One region of the Aeromonas rivipollensis genome, then DNA from elsewhere that is predicted to be linked to it. Evidence: riboswitches for the same ligand, from Rfam matches in the RefSeq annotation. Region 1 holds a riboswitch; each other region holds the start of a gene.

Region 1 (5,929 bases):
CGGAGATCCAGGCCAGGGCCATGAGCAACGAGCCCCTGCTCGATTACCAGATCTGAATGCCCCGCATCGTCTGAGAAAACAGGGAGCCCATGGCTCCCTGTTTGCTTAATCGACGCTTCAGCCAGACCCAGGGCCTCGCTCATTGGCTAGCGCCCGCTCTGGGGACCCAGCATGCGATACAGGGTGCGATCCCCCTTGATCCTGTGGTGGTAGAGGGCGGCGGCCACGTGCAGCAGGACCAGCGCAGCCAGCAACAGACAGCCGAGGCGATGCACGCCAAAGAAGAAGGCGTTGACCTCAGGTACATCGATGGGGTTGGCGATCGGGTAGAGCCAGAACAGGGCATAACCCTGCTCCAGCATCAGGAAGCCGCTCAACAGCACTATGCACATCAGGCCGTAGAGCAGGGCGTGAGCCAGCCTGGCGGCGGGATGGTGAGGCTGGGCCTGCTCTTCGGACAGGGGAGGCCGCCAGTGCCGCCAGCCCCAGCGCAGCAGGAAGAGCGGGGAGATCAGGGTCGCCATCGACATGTTCAGCACCGACAGAAATTGAAACAGCTTGGGATGGCTGTCGATCACCAGGTGCATCAGGTAGCCTGCCAGGGTGGCGTAGAGGATGACGGCGGCCATCAGCCAGTGCAGCAGGCGGCTCAGGGGGTCATAGTAGTCTTTCGTCATGGGATTTTTCCGACTGGGGCCCAGGGTGCCGAGAGGCACCGGGAGCCCGGATGACAGGCACAAAAAAGAGGCCGCTCGGGCCTCTTCTGCTTGCGGGGGATCAGTTCACCAGGGTCCAGGCATCCTGCCAGTTGGTGCCCACTCCGGGCTCATACTGGGTCGCGGTGCTCGTCCAGATGGTGCACCAGCCGCTGTAGGGGTAGGGCTTGCACTGATAGATCTTGCCATCTTTCGGCTGAAGTACCTTGGTGCCTGCCGCATAGGATTTGAGTCCCTCCGGGAAGCTGTACTGGTAGTCACCGCCGCTGGCCGGATCCTTGAACATCAGATCCATGGTCTGCTGCAGGGGGGCGCCGCCCGCCTTCGGCTTGCCCTCGATCACCAGTTGGTGGTGGCCGGCGCTCAGGCCGCTGACCTCCATGGTGAAGCTATGGCTGCTGTCCTTGATGTCGGCACCGGTCTGGCCCTTGGCGGCGCCACCGTGGTCATACAGGGTGTTGGTGACCGCGAGATCCCCCTCGGCCGTGACCGTGAAGTTCAGGGTGACCTTGCCGTTGTCGAGCAGGTATTCGTTCTCCAGCCCGCTCACGCTGATGCCGTCGTTTACCGGGGGTTGCTGCTGCTCGAGCTGGACCTCGACCCGCTGCAGGTTGCTGCCCGCCTTCAGGTAGATGGGGTTCTGGCCATAAACAGGGTTGAACTGGCCATCGGTGCCTTGCTGGCCTGCGCGGATCTGGCTCTGTTCGGCGTTGATCCTGGCGGCCAGATCGTGAGCCCAGTTGTTCTTCTGACCCTGCTCGGCAGAGCCGATGGTCAGCACTGTCTGCAGATCGGTGCGCTCGCCATTGGCGTCGAATACCCGGGTTCTGGCCTTGTCGCCGGCCACCAGATCGGTGGAGGGGTAGATGGTCCCACCCTGGCTCCAGGTCAGCGGTGGCTGGGTGCCGCCATCGAACTGGGCGTCGATCAGGTTGTAGAAGCTGTTGGCGGTATCGCCCACCTCCCAGACTCCGAGGATAACCTGATAGCCGGTGCGCGCCGGCAGGGTGCACTGATGGGTGACCTGCTTGGGCGGCTGCACCATGCCCCCGTCGATGACGCAGAACGGATTGAGATCGAAGGAGTCCCTGGTCAGGGGCTGGTTCGGGTTCCACTCCTGCTTGGTGAGGTAGTAGCGCCAGTTGCGGGTCACGTGGTTGGCGGTGAAGGTCCAGCTGATGGCGAAGGGGCCGCTCTGCACCTGGCGCTTGGTCCAGCGATCGCTGGTCTGGGCGTTGAGCTCACCAAATTGCGGGTGGCCGGCCGAGGCGATCTGGCCGTCGACGGGGCCGCCATTGGGGAAGCCGGATGGCGCCTCCAGGCTCTGTGGCTCCCACTGAATGGCGCCACACTGACTGTTGCCGCCGGTCTTGCACAGATAGTTGCGCCCTTCCGGCTGGCTGATATAACCGTGGGCGAGCACGCCGCCGCTGGCCAGCAGCGCCAGCGCGGCGGCCACATGATTGAGTTTGATTTTTGCTGCCATACATTCCTCTGTTCGGTGATGTGGGCAGTCAAGTTGGCAGGGGAATTCCCCGTGACACACCTGGGTGTGGCAACCCCGCTATCCTGGACGACATGTCTTTAGACCGGAGGCTTTGCGTCCTGGCCTTTCAACCAGTTTGCCAAATGACTACATAAAGGGTCAGGGTGCCGCCCTTGAGGACGGCACCACCATGATGGCTTTTTTTGATTAAATTATTAAGTGTAAATCTTTACAGCTTGATCTCATCGGAGTAGAGCAATCACTTAACGCTCTGTTTTTAAAATTATATTTAATTCATCAAGTTGGGTTTGGCTTCGCCCGCTCCGTCAAAAGATGCAAAATCGCGACATTTTTCATCAATGAAAAAATCCCCTGTCGGCGAGGCCGCCAGGGGATGGGACTGTGTCAGACGGTCAGTGGTGCGGGTACTGGTCTGCGCTGCGGGAGGGCGAAGGGCGGTGGGCCTGACCAGGCGCCAGGTCGCGGGGGAGGGCATTGCCGAGCCTGAAGACCGCCAGCCGCTCGTCCAGGCTGCGGGAGAGCCCGGCCAGCAGCTCGCTCTCCTGTGCCAGCTGGGAGGCGGCCTGCGACATCTCCAGGGCCGAGTCATTGATGCCGCTGACGTTGCGGTTCATGTCCTCTGCCACCATGCTCTGCTGTTCCGCCGCTGTGGCTATCTGGGTCGCCATGTCGCTCACGTGCTGGATATGGTTGACGATGAGGGAGAGGTCCTGTCCCGCCTTCTCGGACTGGCCGACGCTGCTCTCCGCCAGCTTGCGGCTGGCATCCATGGCGCTGGCGGCGGTCACCGCCCGCTGCTGCAACTGGGTGATGGTACTCTGGATCTCCTCTGTGGAGTGACGGGTACGGCTCGCCAGCTGGCGCACCTCGTCGGCCACCACGGCGAAACCGCGGCCCTGCTCGCCGGCGCGGGCCGCCTCTATGGCGGCGTTGAGGGCCAGCAGGTTGGTCTGATCCGAGATGGCGCTGATGACGGCGGTCACCTCGCCGATCTGCATCACCCCCTCCTTGAGTCGATTGACCTGATGGGTGGCCTGCTCCACTTCGGTGGCGAGCGCCTGGATGCCGTGCACGCTGGCGTGGACATCCTCGTTGCCGAGCCCGGCTTCGCTGGTGGCGTCCTGGGTGTCGCGGGCCGTGTTCTCGGCATGGCCCGCCACATCCGAGATGGTGGCGCTCATCTCGTTCATGGCGGTGGCGAGCTGGGCCAGCTGATCCCGCTGGCTGTTGACCGCCTGGTTGGTCTGCTCGGCGGAGGCGGCGATGCGCAGGGCGGCATCCGCCACGTTGCGGGCCCCCTGGCTCGCCTCCAGCAGGGCGCGGCGAATGGCGTCCAGCCCCTGATTGGTACAGTGGGCGACGGCCCCCAGCTCATCCTTGCCATGCACGGGTATGCTGACCACCAGATCCCCGGCCGCCACCTGGGCCATGGCCCTGTTGATCTCCGCCAGCGGGTTGACGATGGAGCGGCTGATGGCCACCCCCAGCCACCCCATCAACAGGATCGCCAGCAAGGTGGCACCGCCCATCCACTCATATTGCGACCACATGGTGGCCTCAATGTCCTGCAGCAGCACGCCTGAGCCCAGGATCCAGCCCCAGGGCTGGTAGCCTGCCACCAGGGACATCTTCTGGGCCGCTTCGCCGGAGGGGGAGACCCACTGGTACTCCAGGCGGCCCTGTTGGCCGCCCTTGCCGAGATCCACCATGCGCTGCCAGTGGGATTCGGCGGGCGTCCCGCCCATCTGCTGGCCGACCAGCTCGGGCTTGGCAGGGTGCACCACCACCCGGCGATCCTCGTCCAGCACGAACAGGTAGTTGTCTCCATCGAAGCGCATGCTGTCGAGCATGGCCTTGGCTTCGGCCTGGGCCTGCCGGGCGGGGAGGGTGGCGGCCAGGGTCTGGATCCGGCTCATGGCCAGATCCAGCACTGCCTGCAGCCTGGCTTCCCGTTCACTCATCAGGTTGCGGTGCAGGGCACTGGCCGAGATGAGCAGCAGTGCGATGAAGCCGATCAGTGCCAGTGAGAGCAGCAACATCAGCTTGCGGCTCACGGCGATATCACCGAGCTTGAACATAGTCTTTTCCTTACTTTCCCATGCGGATCTGGTTGTGGCCGATCTGCCGGCCGGACCTGATTGTTGTTGTTTTTAACATTCAATTAACTTTCAATGGCTTGCGATGAAAAACAGGCAATTGAGCAGTTTGACAACCAGTATAGCCAGCAGACAGAAACCGTCGCTTTTGATAGCGTGATGGCGCGCATCCCGGCGCACAATCTGTCTGCTCTATTTGCAAGAAGTGTGAATGGGTTGGCATTTCACCAATAAGGAGTGGGCGCCCTCGTGGCCGCCCCATAACAAGAGGGAATTTATGAATTCCATTGCCAGGAATTATCTCAACCGGCTCAACGCCGACTACCTGCAGGTGCACAGGCGCAAGGAGGACCTGTTCTGGTCCACCTACATGGGCACCAGCGACGATCAGGCTGGCTTCACCGCCGCAGAGCAGGCCTACAAGGCGTTCTGTGCCGATCCTGCCCGTCTGCCGGTGCTGCGGGAGATGCTGGCCCGAGCCGAAGAGGCAGAGCTCAAGCGCGGTCTGGCAGGCTGGATCGCCTTCTTCGAGTGCAACGTCATCGAAGACCCAAGGGCCTCAGCCCTGATGGAGGAGCTGGTGGCTGCCGAGGCGGATCTCTTCGCCCGTCGCAAGGGGCTGAAGCTGACTTTACTGGACGAGCAGGGTCGTCGGGTCCCCGGCAGTCTGCCCGCAGCCAGCACGGCGCTGGCAGCCAGTAGCGACGAGGCGGTGCGCCAGAGTGCGCTCGCCATGTTCCACAGCCTGGAGCAGTGGGTGGTCGGCAACGGCTTTCTCGAGGTGGTGGCCCTGCGCAACCGCTTCGCCCGGGCCATGGGCTATCGCGACTACTTCGACTACAAGGTGCACAAGAACGAGCAGATGAGCCCGGAGCAGTTGTTCGCCGTGCTCGACGACTTCATCGCCCGCACCGATGCCCGGCTGCACCAGAGTCTGGTCGAGCTGAAGGGTGCCAAGGGAGAGGAGGCCCTGCTGCCCCACAACCTGCGTTACAGCGTGAGCGGCGACGTGACCCGCCAGCTCGACCCTTATGTGCCCTTCTCCCGGGCGCTGAAGGATTGGGTCGAGAGCTTCCGTCGCCTCGGCATCCAGTACCGCGGCGCCACCCTCACCCTGGATCTGCTGATCCGGGAGGGAAAATACGAGAACGGCTTCTGCCACGGCCCGGTGCCGAGCTTCTGGCAGGAGGGGGAGTGGGTACCGGCGGTGGTCAACTTCACCAGCCTGGCCAACCCGGCCCAGGTGGGCAGTGGCTGGAGCGGGCTCAACACCCTGTTCCACGAAGGCGGTCACGCGGCACACTTTGCCAATGTCACCGGCAACGCCCCCTGCTTCTCCCAGGAGTTCCCGCCGACCTCCATGGCCTATGCCGAGACCCAGTCGATGTTCTGCGACAGCCTGCTGGAGGACGCGGACTGGCTCAAGGGCTACGCCAAGAATGCGGCAGGGGAGCCCATCCCCGACGGGCTCATCAAGGCCATGATAGAGGCACGCCAGCCGTTTCGTGCCTTCAACGAGCGCCAGATAGCGCTGGTGGCCTACTTCGAGCGGGATCTCTACGCCATGGCGGAGGCCGAGCGCACCCCGGACGCCGTGCTGGCGCTGGCCC
Region 2 (5,929 bases), 260 kb from region 1:
AGCCGATTGTCTAAAGAGTAAAGATTTCGGGGTTATAGCTCAGCTGGGAGAGCGCTTGCATGGCATGCAAGAGGTCCGCGGTTCGATCCCGCGTAGCTCCACCACTATTTAGCAGTAAGGCAGCCGGCCGCCAGAACCGGTTGTTCAAAGAGTAAAATTTGGGGTTATAGCTCAGCTGGGAGAGCGCTTGCATGGCATGCAAGAGGTCCGCGGTTCGATCCCGCGTAGCTCCACCAAACAGTAAAAGGCCACCGCATCGCGGTGGCCTTTTTGTTTGTTCAGGCATTTGTTTTTTTCATGACTAGTGCCTCTTCATTTACAAATCAAATGATCTAAATGAGAAAGCCCGCGACTGTCGCGGGCTTTTTGCGTTATTCAGCGCGGATCATGAGGTGTGCCGACGGCGCCAGGCCAGGGGCAGCAGTGCCAGCAGCAGGGCCCCCATGGCCCCGCCACCGCCCTTGCTCTGCTCGTTGAGCTTGAGGTCGACGATGATGGGGTCGTGGTCCGAGGCGCTGAAGGGGTTGTCCGACTTGATCAGCTCGCCGGTGAAGGCGCTGCCATATTCGAACAGGTCGCTCTCGAAAGAGTTGATGTGCCAGTCGGCTACCGCCACCACCTTGCTCGCCAGCGCCGGGTTGGCGAGGGCGTAATCCAGGGTGCCAAGCTCGGCCTCGTAGCTGTAGGAGATGGCCTTCTCCTGGTTGAACTTGACGTTCAGATCCACCAGTCCGTAACCCTTGCCCACCGCGCGGCCCATCTGCTCATAGGGCTGCTCGCCGATCAAGGTGTGGGAGGCGGAGCGGATCTGGCGATCCGCCTTGGCCGGATCGTAGTCGGTGAGCACCCTGATCGGGTCCTCCTTGGCGTAAGAGTTGAAGTCCCCCACCAGCAGCACCTGACCCGGCATCTTGCTCACCGCGTCCCCCAGCACCTTGGCGGCACTGACCCTGAACTCGGTGCACTTGCCCTGCAGATCCGCAGGCTCGGTCTTGCCATCGCCGTTCTCATAGCAGCCGGATCCCTTGGATTTCAGGTGGTTGACCACCAGCGTCAGGGGCTCGTCGCTGCCCGCCACCCCGAAGCGCTGCACCAGGGAGTCCCGCTGACCTGCGCTTCTGGCGACGCCGCCCGTGATGTAGCGCTGCTGGGGCAGACGAATGACCTCGGCATCCCCGCTCGGGGTGAGCAGGGCGGGGCGATAGATCATGGCCACCATGATGGCGTCGCCGCCAAAGAAGCGCTCCTGGGTGAGCAGGGCCTTGGGCAGGCTGACGAAGGCGTACTGCTTGCTCGCCTCTTTCTGCCGGGCGTTGAGGCTCTGCACCAGATCGCTGATGGCGGCGTGCTCGTCGAAGCCGTTGTTCTCCATCTCCATCAGGCCGAGCAGGTCGGCGTCCATCTCGTTGATGGCGTTGACGATCTTGGTGCGCTGCAGCTGGAACTCCTCCAGGCTCTTGGCGCCGCGGTTGCAGCCCTTGGCGCTGTCCGCATCCGCCTGATCCGCACAGAGCACGTTGAGGGCGCCCCCCACGCTGGAGTGGCTGGTGAAGTAGTTGAGTACGTTGAAGCTGCCGATGCGCAGGTCGGTGCCATTGGCGCGGGCCGGTGAGCCCTGGCGGTCGTTCTCATCGGTGCGCAGCAGATCCCCCGCCGTGATGCGCTGATCCTTGGGCACTATCAGCCGGTACTCGTCATAGCTGTAACCCACCATGGCTTCCAGGTTGACCGGGGCATCGCCGATGCGCAGGTAACCCTGCTCCGGCTCCCAGGCCGGCAACCAGGGCAGCTTGCCGTTGGCGGCCTTGAAGTCCGACTCGAGGAAGACGCGGTTGCCCGCGTTGGCCTCGGCCAGCGCCACGGCTTCTGGGCTGCCCGCCACATGGAGCTGGGTCGGCTTCATCAGCGGGGCACCGTGGGCGAGCACCAGGTTGTTGCGCTTGGCGGCGTAGTCGTAGCTGAAGTTGCGGCTTACCTTGAGGGCGCTCTCCCCATCGAGGCGCACCCGCATCCCCTCGTGACGCTCCAGTGCCCGGGCCAGGGTTTCCCCCTCCAGCACCCGCAGCGCCGTGGCGGCCGGGGCATCGCCCTGGGCCAGCACCGCCAGACGCGGGGCGCTGCCGTCAAACAGGGGCTTGAGCTGGGTGTGACCATGATACTCCTCGACCTTGGCCTCCAGGCAGATCAGGGCACCCGGCTGGATGTCCGGGTACTTGGTCGCGAATTGCTTGTCGTTGAGGTAGACGAAGATGCCATCCGAGCTCTGGGGATTGCCATCCCCCTGCAGATCCTGCAGATAGAAGCCCTTGTTGAGGCTCTCCCCCAGACCCGAGACTACCGCCTTGACCGAGACGCTCTGGGGGCTTTCGAACTGATCGTCCGGGACGAGCGGGCTCTTGTCGCCGCTGCCCTGGATGGCGGGGATGGGGGTGAGGGCGCTGTCGGCCGGGCAACTGAAGCCGGCGGCATGGAGAGACGGGGACGCGAGGGCGAGCCCCACGGCCAGGGACAGCAGGGTAGGTCTTCCTTTCATGGGTATTCCTTTTTTTATTTTTGCCAGTGTTTCCATAGCCTTGGCGCTTTGGCCAAGGGCGCGCATTGTCACATTTCTGGCAGCTCTGACCAGTGAGGCAACGCACATTATGGGGAGACAAAAGAGGCTGAGTCCGTTTTTTTGACGTGGCTAACAGATTGATATTAATGACTTAATAGTTAGTTGGCCGATGGAGGGGAAGTGTGAGCTGACCGGCATTCACATATTTTCCTTAGAGAATAAAGATTGAGCGGCCGCCACTTGCTTCCTATACTCGAGCCGTTCCTCACGGAACCCAGGCAAAGGGCAAACCGGCAGTGATGCCGGGACGCAAAGCCTCCGATCTGTCTCACCCGGGCCAGACTGCGGGGTTACCCGGGGTGACTTGAGGGTTTGTGGCCCGTCCATGGCCTGTTGTCGCTCCCTTGTTCCCTGTTGCGATTGCGCTTTTCCCGGTGTTGAAGCCAAGACAAAACAAGGAAGATAACAATATGCAACAGATCTTGAGGCCCAGCAGGCTCGCCATGCTGGTCGCCCTTGCGGCCGTCCCTGCCTGGGCGCAGGCCGCTTACCCCGCCTATCAGGCAGGCACTGCCTACAAGGCTGGCGACATCGTCAGCAACGCCGGTGCCCTCTATGAATGCAAGGAATTCCCTTACTCCGGCTGGTGCGGCGCCTCGCCCTACCACTATGCCCCCGGGGTCGGTACCGTCTGGGCCGATGCCTGGAAGCTCTATGGCGGTGAGGTGCCGCCGCCTGCTCTGGTCGTTGCCATCGGCTCCCCTGCCGTGGGCAGCAGCGTCAGCGAAGGGGCCAGCCTGGCCCTAGCGGTGACCCTGAGCGGCCCGGTCACGGCGCTGGCCAAGGTGGAGTACCTGATCGACGGCACCCTGGTCGCCACGGCCACGGCCTCCCCCTGGAGTGCCAGCTGGCCTGCCGCCGGCGTTGGCAATCACGCCCTCAAGGCCCGGGCGCTGGATAAAGACGGCAAGGTGCTGAGCGAGGCGGATTCGAGCTTCAAGGTCGCCGCCGTGGTGGCGCCAGAGGCCCCCAGGGCGAGCATCGCCAGCCCCGCCGCCGGGGCCAAGGTGACCCTGGGCCGCGCCCTCACCGTGACCGGCAATGTCACCGACGCCAATGACGACGTCGCCAAGGTCGAGCTGTTCGTCGATGGCAAGAAAGTGGGCGAAGACAGCAGCGCCCCCTGGCAGCTGAGCTGGACACCCCAGAGCAAGGGGCTGGCCGGTCTCAAGCTGGTGGCGACCGACAAGGAGAACCTGGTCGGCGAATCGGCCCAGGTCGATGTCCAGGTGGAAGAGGCTGCGCTGCCCCCCACCGGTGGCAACCTCTCCTGCGACGTGCGCCAGATCTATCGCGCCGATGGCAGCGAGTGCATGGGGGATGACCATGGCCGCCGCGTCATCGGCTATTTCACCTCCTGGCGTACCGGCAAGAACGGGCTGCCCTCCTACCTGGTGGGCGACATCCCCTGGGACAAGATCACCCACATCAACTACGCCTTCGCGGCGGTGGATGAGCAGAGCCACCTCATCAAGGTGGATGACGCCGCCACCAAACTGACCTGGGACGGGGTGCCGGGCGCCGAAATGGATCCCGAGTTCGCCTATCAGGGCCACTTCAACCTGCTGTCGAAATACAAGAAGCAGTATCCGGACGTGAAGACCCTGATCTCCGTGGGTGGCTGGGCCGATACCCGCGGCTTCTACACCGCCACCACCAAGGGCGACTGCTCGGTCAACACCGCCGGCATCAACGCCTTCGCCGACTCGGCGGTGGGCTTCATCCGCCAGTACGGCTTCGATGGGGTGGATATCGACTACGAGTACCCCACCTCCATGAAGGATGCGGGCAACCCGAACGACTTCCCGCTCTCCAACCAGTGTCGCGGCAAGCTCTTTGCGAACTATGAAGTGCTGATGAAGACCCTGCGCAACAAGCTCGACAGCGCCGGGACCGAGGACGGTCGCAAGTACATGCTGACCATTGCCTCGCCGGCCTCGGCCTACCTGCTGCGCGGCATGGAGAACTTCCAGGTCACCCAGTATCTGGATTACGTCAACCTGATGACCTACGACTTCCACGGTGCCTGGAACCACTTCGTCGGCCACAACGCAGCCCTGTTCGACAACAAGGCGGATCCCGAGCTGGCCCAGTGGGGTGTCTACACCCAGGCCCAGTTTGGCGGCATCGGTTATCTCAACTCCGCCTGGGCGGCCCACTACTTCCGCGGCGCCCTGGCGGCGGGCAAGATCAACATAGGGGTGCCCTATTACACCCGTGGTTGGCAGGGGGTGACCGGTGGTACCCACGGCCTGGGGGGCAAGGCGGCGCTGCCGAGCCAGAGCGCCTGTCAGCCGGGCACGGGGGGCAGCACAGTCCCCTGCGGCAACGGGGCGGTCGGCATCGACAACATCTGGCATGACCTTGACAAGAACGGCAAGGAGATAGGCGGCGGCGCCGTGCCCATGTGGCACGCCAAGAACCTGGAGCACGCGGCCAGCCTCGGCATCACCACACTGCCGAGCTACGGCCAGGCCTGGGGTCTGGATCCCAACAACCCTGCCCACGTGATACAGGGCAAGTACGTCCGTTACTACGATGACAAGGCCCATGCGCCCTGGCTGTGGAACGAAGAGAAGAAGGTGTTCCTCTCCACCGAAGATGAAGAGTCCATGGGTCACAAGCTCGACTACATAGTCAATCGCGGCCTGGGTGGTGTCATGTTCTGGGAGATGGCGGGGGACTACGACTTCGACGCTGCCAAGAACGAGTACGTGATGGGCAGCACCCTCACCAGCCTGGCTTACGACAAGTTCAGCAAGGCGAGCAAGGCCAGCCTGAAGCAGAACGATCTGCCGGCCCCGGCCGCCCAGCTCGACATAGGCGTGAGCCTCTCGGGCTTCAAGGAGGGGGACTCCAACTACCCGATCAACCCCACTCTCAAGCTGACGAACAAGTCGACCCAGACCATACCGGGCGGCACCCGCATCGAGTTCCTGATGCCCACCTCCACCTCTGACACCATCACCGACCAGAGCGGCATGGGGCTGAAAGTAGTGGAGAGCGGCGGCAACCAGAACTCCGACGGCATCGCGAGCGAGAAGGACTTCCACAAGGTGGCCCTGACGCTGCCGGCCTGGAAGGCCTGGACGCCGGGTACCGACGTGGAAGTGGCCATGACCTACTACCTGCCGGCCGCCGGCGTGCCGAGCGGCATGCGCCTGATTGCCGGCAGCCAGACCATAGGCCTGAAGTCCGACTTCCCGGCCCTGGCCGAGGCGGTGCTGGGGGGCAGCAGTGGGGGTGATGGCGGCAGTGGCGGCACCAGCTGCACCAGCCAGAGCGTGGATCCGTCGGCCTATCCGGCCTACCCGA
Region 3 (5,929 bases), 1.7 Mb from region 1:
CTCCGCCCGGCAGATGAATATCGCGCACCCAGCGTCCGTCGGCAGTCTGAATGGTCACCAAAGCATGAGGCTGCAACTTGCCAAGCAGGAAGGCGCCGGCAGGATCGCTCAGTTTGGCCAGCTCGCTGCTGCTGTTGATGAGGCCACTGGTGCCCGGCCCCGGCGTGAAGTCGACCCCCTCCTCCGGTGAGCCATCGAGGTAATAGGCCGTCTTCGGCAACTGCTCGGGGGGGTTGAGGCTGAGCGTCCCGAGCGTCTGTCCGGCGCCATCTCGCGCCGTCACCGTCATGGTCGCGCCGGTCTCGGTTTGCAAGGGCCTGACCAGCAGCAGGCTCTTGCGCAGGGCGGTCAACCTGGGCTGGCGGTCCCCTTCTGCGACATGGGCCGGCAGGATCTGGCTCTGGGCGAATTGAACCTGCGCCGCCAGGGATCCTTGCAGATCGTTGGTCGGTGGCTGGGTGTTGAAGGGCAAGGAGGTGGGAGCCTGAACGGCAGCCAACAGAGGGCCGCTCGCCAGGGCGGCCATGATGAGGCTGGCTAACTGTGTTTTTTTCATTGTTATGGTTCTCATTGTGATGGGCATGTCCACATGCCCTGTTGCAGGAATCATTACAAAATGGACGCCAGAGGCTCGCTCCAACACCCGGTCTGAGAATAAGGTCTGGTTGTCGCGCAGCGGCATAGCCGCAGCCTGAAACAGGAGTGGAAAAAGGAATGGGACGCCAAGGCCCCATTCCTGATGGTCATCAGTTGCAGTTGGCTGCTCCCTGATCCAGCCAGACATCGTGCTTGCCTGGCTCGTTGCCCCTGGTCCAGTACTGGGCCTGCCACTTGCGGCCATTGTGGGTGGTGACATCACCGCCGCTGTAGGCCACACCGGCATTCCAGCCGAGCTGCACCTGGCTCACCAGCTTCCACTGATCCGCCGTCTGGCTCGGCTCGTTACCTTGGGTCCAGTACTTGGCCTGCCACACCAGCTGGTTGTGGCTCACTTTGGTATCGGCGTTGTAGACGGTGCTGGCGCTCCAGGCCGGCCAGCTGGCCGCATCCGGATCGGAGGCACTGCATTCACCACCACCGCTTGCCGGGGTGACTGTGAGCCGGGTCTGGCCCTGCACATCCAGGGCGCCATCTGTCACGGTGACGGTCAGATCGTAATCCGTGTTGACCGCCACACTCGGGGCCGCCAGCACCAGGGTCTTGCTGCTCTGGCCGCTGGCGGTCAGACCGGCCGGCACAGTCCACTGGTAGCTGAGCGCATCCCCATCGGGATCTGTGGCGCTGGCGGTAATGCTCACCTGCATGCCCGCCTGCACAGAGGCGGGAGCCAGCGCGGTCAGCACGGGTGGCTGGTTGGGCGGTGGTGCCTGGTGGGTCACTACCATACGATCCGCGCCCGCCAGTCCCTGCTCATCGGTCACGGTCAGCTCGAATGTCAACTGGGTATCCTGAGAGACGGTCCCCAGACTCAGCCTGGCTCGCGCCTGCTCGGCATCCCTCAGGGATGCCTGCGGACCGCCGACCTGGCGCCATTGGTAGCGCAGGGCACCGTTCTCCGGATCCCGGGAGGCGGCACCGTCGAGTACCAGTTCGGCCGGGCCAGTGGTACTCATATCGCCGCCGGCGTTGGCCAGGGGGGGCTGATTGATGGCAGGCTGGGGTGGTTCTGGCTCGGTACCCACCTCGCTGACTCCCGCATCACCGGCCGCGATCCGCGCGTCTATGGTTTGGTGCATGATGCGCCACTGGTAACCGAAGAAGACCCCCTCAAGCCGCCCTCCCGTCATGATGTTGCTCATCCGGTAAGGCTCGTCTCCCGTGTGCGACAGCCCCAGGTTGTGGCCCAGCTCATGGCTCAGGGTCAACGACTGCCCATGGACGGTGACGTTGCCGGGGCAGGCGTATCGATAGCCCGCGCGCGGCGCCCCGTCTTTGGCCCCCAAACCGACAGAGAGACCATTCCCCTGGTAGCTGCATGTCCTGCTGTCATCCTTGTAGCCGCGCAGCACATAGATATTGGAGAAGACCTGTTCCGCGTTTGGGATCCAGCCCTCCCGCAGCGGCGCCGTTAGCTCAACAGTACTGGGTTCGTAGGCCTGACCATCGCCATTCTTGTCCCATTCGTGCACCAAGATGCCGTTGTCCACCCAGCTGAGGCGGATGTTGTAGGGGGCAAAACGTCGGCTCATGTCCGCCATGATGATGGCACCGTCGTCCCACAGGTGGCTCTGACGCTCACCGGGGAAGGCGATGTAGCTATAGGAGAGGCTGACCGCCTTGGGGGCGGTAACAAACAGTCGCACCTGATCCACCTGCCGATCATCGGCCAGGATTTCGAGGGTGGTCTCGCCCTCTGCCAGCCCCTGGAGCACCAGCCGATCCTGGGTCGCTCCGGGTACCAGTTGCAGACTGACCAGCTCGGGGTTGGCGATGCGATAGCTCAGCGCCACCGGCTGCGGGCCCGGTACCTTGGCGATCAGCAGCGCCTCTTGCTCCCCCCGGCTGCTGAGCAGTTTCTGTTTCAGGGCAGAGTTGAAACCGGGATCGAAGGCCAGCTGGTTGGCAGGATCGGGCAACACCTGGGCATAGGGATTTGCCTCGCGCGATTGCTGCCCATCTGCCATCAACCAGAGTTCCCCCTCCTCGTTGGTGCGAAAACCCTGTTCGTACTGGCCGGTCAGATAGGTCAGGATGAATTCGTAGTCCCGATCGACCCGCACCTTGATGGGAGCTGGCAGGGTCAACTGTTTGCCTGATACGAGCAGGACGCTGCCTTCATAGGCAGACTCGCCGCTCTCGATGTCGATGAGGCGCAGGCTGAACTGACGGTTGCTACCACCCCAGATCCCCTCCTGCACCTTGAAGGTCGTGATCTCCAGCTCGTCCCCAGTCAGGGGATGCTCGGTTGAGGCGATACGGATCGTTCGGCTCAGGCTCTGGCCGGGGAGAAAACGCAAGAGACCTGTGGTGGCTGGGCTCTCCTGCCAGAGGCTACCCAGCTTGTTGAGCTCACTCGGCACCGCCACTGCGGGATCATAGATGGTGACGGGCAATGAAAACGTGGTAGTGCCTGCATTCATCCCCAGATATCCATTACCACCGGGCAATCCGTTATCACGCACCTCGTACTTCGCCAGATAGCTGCCGACCTGCTGGGTGTTCACACCGCTGAGCTGCTTGATGCGGCCACTGAGATCCCCATCGTTCTCGTCCCAGGCCGTCATCTGGGGGGCGAAGGTCGCCCCGAGCGGCAGTTGCAGGACGAAGCCGTCGACCCAGGCCTCCTGGCTGTAGAGGCGTGGCTTGATCTGATCCTTGCGCCACTCCCCGGTGATGGCGTTCTGCTGGGCCAGAGCCTGCGGCCCCCATGCGGCCAGCAGGGCGAGCATGCCCCCCTGCACCGCCAGATTTACCTTGTTTTTTTTCATCTGCATTCCGTGATTTCCCTATTTTTGGCGCCTGCTTCGGTGGCAGGGGCGTCGTTGTTATTGCGTTGACATGAGCACAGGGTTCAACCCTCTTCTCCTGCCGCCACCGACAGCGATCACCTTGAGCGGCAGGGCATGAGCGGGCGGGTTGAGCCCGGTGATGGCGAACAGGGTTTCACCCCAGCCGAGGCGGAGTTTGCCTGGGGCGGCGACACGAAGGGGGGAAGCAAGCAGGGAGCCAACCAGACAGGTCGACAGTAAGAAGGGGTGGACTTTGCATGGCGAATAATCCTTTTTCGTTATTAGTCAATACGATAAGGACAAGGCAACCAGCAGACGGTGCAAGATCTCCCCTTGGCAGAGGATCGATACGACCTGTGGCGGCCCCGCTGTCCTAGATCATGGATCCTTAGACCGGAAGCTTTGCGTCCCGGCCTTTTGACCGGTTTGCCCTTATACACAAATTAATCAGTAGTGCGTGGCGATTATTCTCTATAGGCGCAGTCACTGCAAATGGCAGAGCGGGATCTTGACTGGGTGTTCTATCAAGAAATGCCTCTGAAGGCAGGGTTAAGCTCGGCGTGAGAACGGATGTCAACCATCCAACTCACTATCTTGAAAGCGATTTCAAGATGAAAATATTTTTTCAACTTTAGGTGAAATGATTAATTCCTTAGAAATGGCTCGCGGTTTATCCACCCCGAACTGAGGTCAGCCCGCAAAGCGCCACAGGAAAAAGGAATGGGGCCTTGGCCCCATTCCCTATGGCCATCAGTTGCAGCTGGCAGCCCCCTGATCCACCCAGACGGCGGCCTTGCCGGGCTCATCGCCCTTGGTCCAGTACTGGGCCTTCCACTTGCGACCGTTGTGGTTGGTGAGATCCCCGGCGTTGTAGGCCACAGCGGCATTCCAGCCGAGCTGCACCTGGCTCACCAGCTTCCACTGATCGGCGCTCTGGCTTGGCTCGTTGCCCTGGGTCCAGTACTTGGCCTGCCACACCAGTTGCTTGTGGCTCACCTTGTCATTGGTGTTGTAGACGGTGCTGGCGTTCCAGGCCGGATGGTTGGCCGCATCGGGATCGGTTGTCTCGCAGCCGCCCCCCGTGCTGGCCGGCTTGACGGTCAGGCGGGTGCCGGCGCTGGCGTCCAGTGCCCCGTCAGTCACCATCAGGGTCAGGTCATAGGCGGTGTCGCTGGTGACGCTCGGGCCTGTGACCACCAGGGTCGCACTGTCCTGACCGGTGGCGGTGAGACCCGCTGGCAGGCTCCACTGATAGCTCAGGGCATCACCGTTCGGATCGGACGCAGTGGCCTTGATGGTCACCTGCTTGCCGGACTCTACGGTCGCACTGGCCGGTACGCTGACCACGGGGGGCAGGTTCGGCTGTGGTGCCTTGTTGGTCACCACCACCTGATCCTTGGCCGAGAGTCCCTGATCGTCGGTCACTGTCAGCTCGAACACCAGATTGATGTCGGTAGTGGCGGCATCCAGCACCACGCGGGCCCTGGCCTGGGTAGCGTCCAGCAGGCTGGCCTGGGGTCCGGAGACCTGCTTCCAGCTGTAGGTCAGCACGCCGCTTTCCGGATCGTGGGAGGCGGAGCCGTTGAGGGTTACCTCGGCCGGGCCCGTGACGCTCAGGTCGCTGCCGGCATTGGCCACAGGCGGCTTGTTGACCGGCGGCAGTGTACCCTCGCCGTGGCCCAGCCCCTCGTGCATGGCGTTGAGGATGTCGCCGTTGTCCGCGTCTATCTCCCAGGCGAACAGGCCACCGAGCTGGTTCGCCAGCACGTACTGCCCCTTGGCCTTGACCGAGCGATCGTTGTCGAAGCTGATGAGATCCCCAGTGCTGGCCTTGAACACATAAGGGGCCTCGGCCGACTCGTCATAGCCCTGCTCCCAGCCTGCGCCCATGCGGTTGTTGACGATGTCGCGGTAATCCACCACGCCATTTTCCCAGGTGCCGGTCACAGGTCCGGTGGCGGTACCAGTGAAGGGATTGCCGGCCTGGTAGTTCTTCACTCCGGTCCAGCCACGGCCATACATGGCCGCACCCACCACTATCTTGCCCGGTGTCACCCCCTGACCCAGCAGCGCCTTGACGCCCTTGTCGGTGGTGTACTTGGTGGCCGGATCCCAACTGGAGGCAAAGAGGTTGGTCTGGTGGGCCAGATTCGTCAGGTCGAAGGCGCCGCTGAAGTCGTAGCTCATCAGGAAGATGTGGTCCATGTACTGCTGGGCCGCCTGATAATCGACCTTGGCAATCTTGTCACCGCCGGCGCTGATCGCCGAGGTCAGCTCATACTGGCGGCCGGTCTCGGCTTCCAGTTCGTCGAGCATGGCCCGCAGCTCCTTCATCAGCACCACATAGGTGGCGCCATCGCTCGGGCCGCCCAGGCTGGGGTTGGCCCCCTGGCCGCCCGGGAATTCCCAGTCGATGTCCACCCCGTCGAAGAATTTCCAGGTCTGCAGGAACTCCTTGACCGAGGCGACGAAGGTGTCGC

The links. Region 1 has a riboswitch for cyclic di-GMP ahead of gbpA (N-acetylglucosamine-binding protein GbpA). Riboswitches for the same ligand answer to the same signal wherever they lie in the genome.
Region 2: linked by a shared signal. The riboswitch ahead of WIR04_RS16130 (glycosyl hydrolase family 18 protein) and the one ahead of gbpA (N-acetylglucosamine-binding protein GbpA) in region 1 are both predicted to bind cyclic di-GMP.
Region 3: linked by a shared signal. The riboswitch ahead of WIR04_RS04340 (PKD domain-containing protein) and the one ahead of gbpA (N-acetylglucosamine-binding protein GbpA) in region 1 are both predicted to bind cyclic di-GMP.

The regions. Positions count from the first base shown of each region.
Region 1 is NZ_CP149130.1:3,816,610-3,822,538, reverse strand. It holds gene cbl (HTH-type transcriptional regulator Cbl) at 1-56, shown strand, start outside; gene WIR04_RS17305 (cytochrome b) at 147-677, opposite strand; gene gbpA (N-acetylglucosamine-binding protein GbpA) at 778-2,202, opposite strand; cyclic di-GMP riboswitch class I at 2,268-2,353, opposite strand; gene WIR04_RS17295 (methyl-accepting chemotaxis protein) at 2,616-4,301, opposite strand; gene WIR04_RS17290 (M3 family metallopeptidase) at 4,597-5,929, shown strand, end outside.
Region 2 is NZ_CP149130.1:3,559,918-3,565,846, reverse strand. It holds tRNA gene WIR04_RS16145 (tRNA-Ala) at 29-104, shown strand; tRNA gene WIR04_RS16140 (tRNA-Ala) at 161-236, shown strand; gene WIR04_RS16135 (ExeM/NucH family extracellular endonuclease) at 386-2,533, opposite strand; cyclic di-GMP riboswitch class I at 2,829-2,912, shown strand; gene WIR04_RS16130 (glycosyl hydrolase family 18 protein) at 3,025-5,929, shown strand, end outside.
Region 3 is NZ_CP149130.1:915,092-921,020, reverse strand. It holds gene WIR04_RS04345 (M66 family metalloprotease) at 1-556, opposite strand, end outside; gene WIR04_RS04340 (PKD domain-containing protein) at 747-3,434, opposite strand; cyclic di-GMP riboswitch class I at 3,805-3,890, opposite strand; gene WIR04_RS04335 (glycosyl hydrolase family 18 protein) at 4,200-5,929, opposite strand, start outside.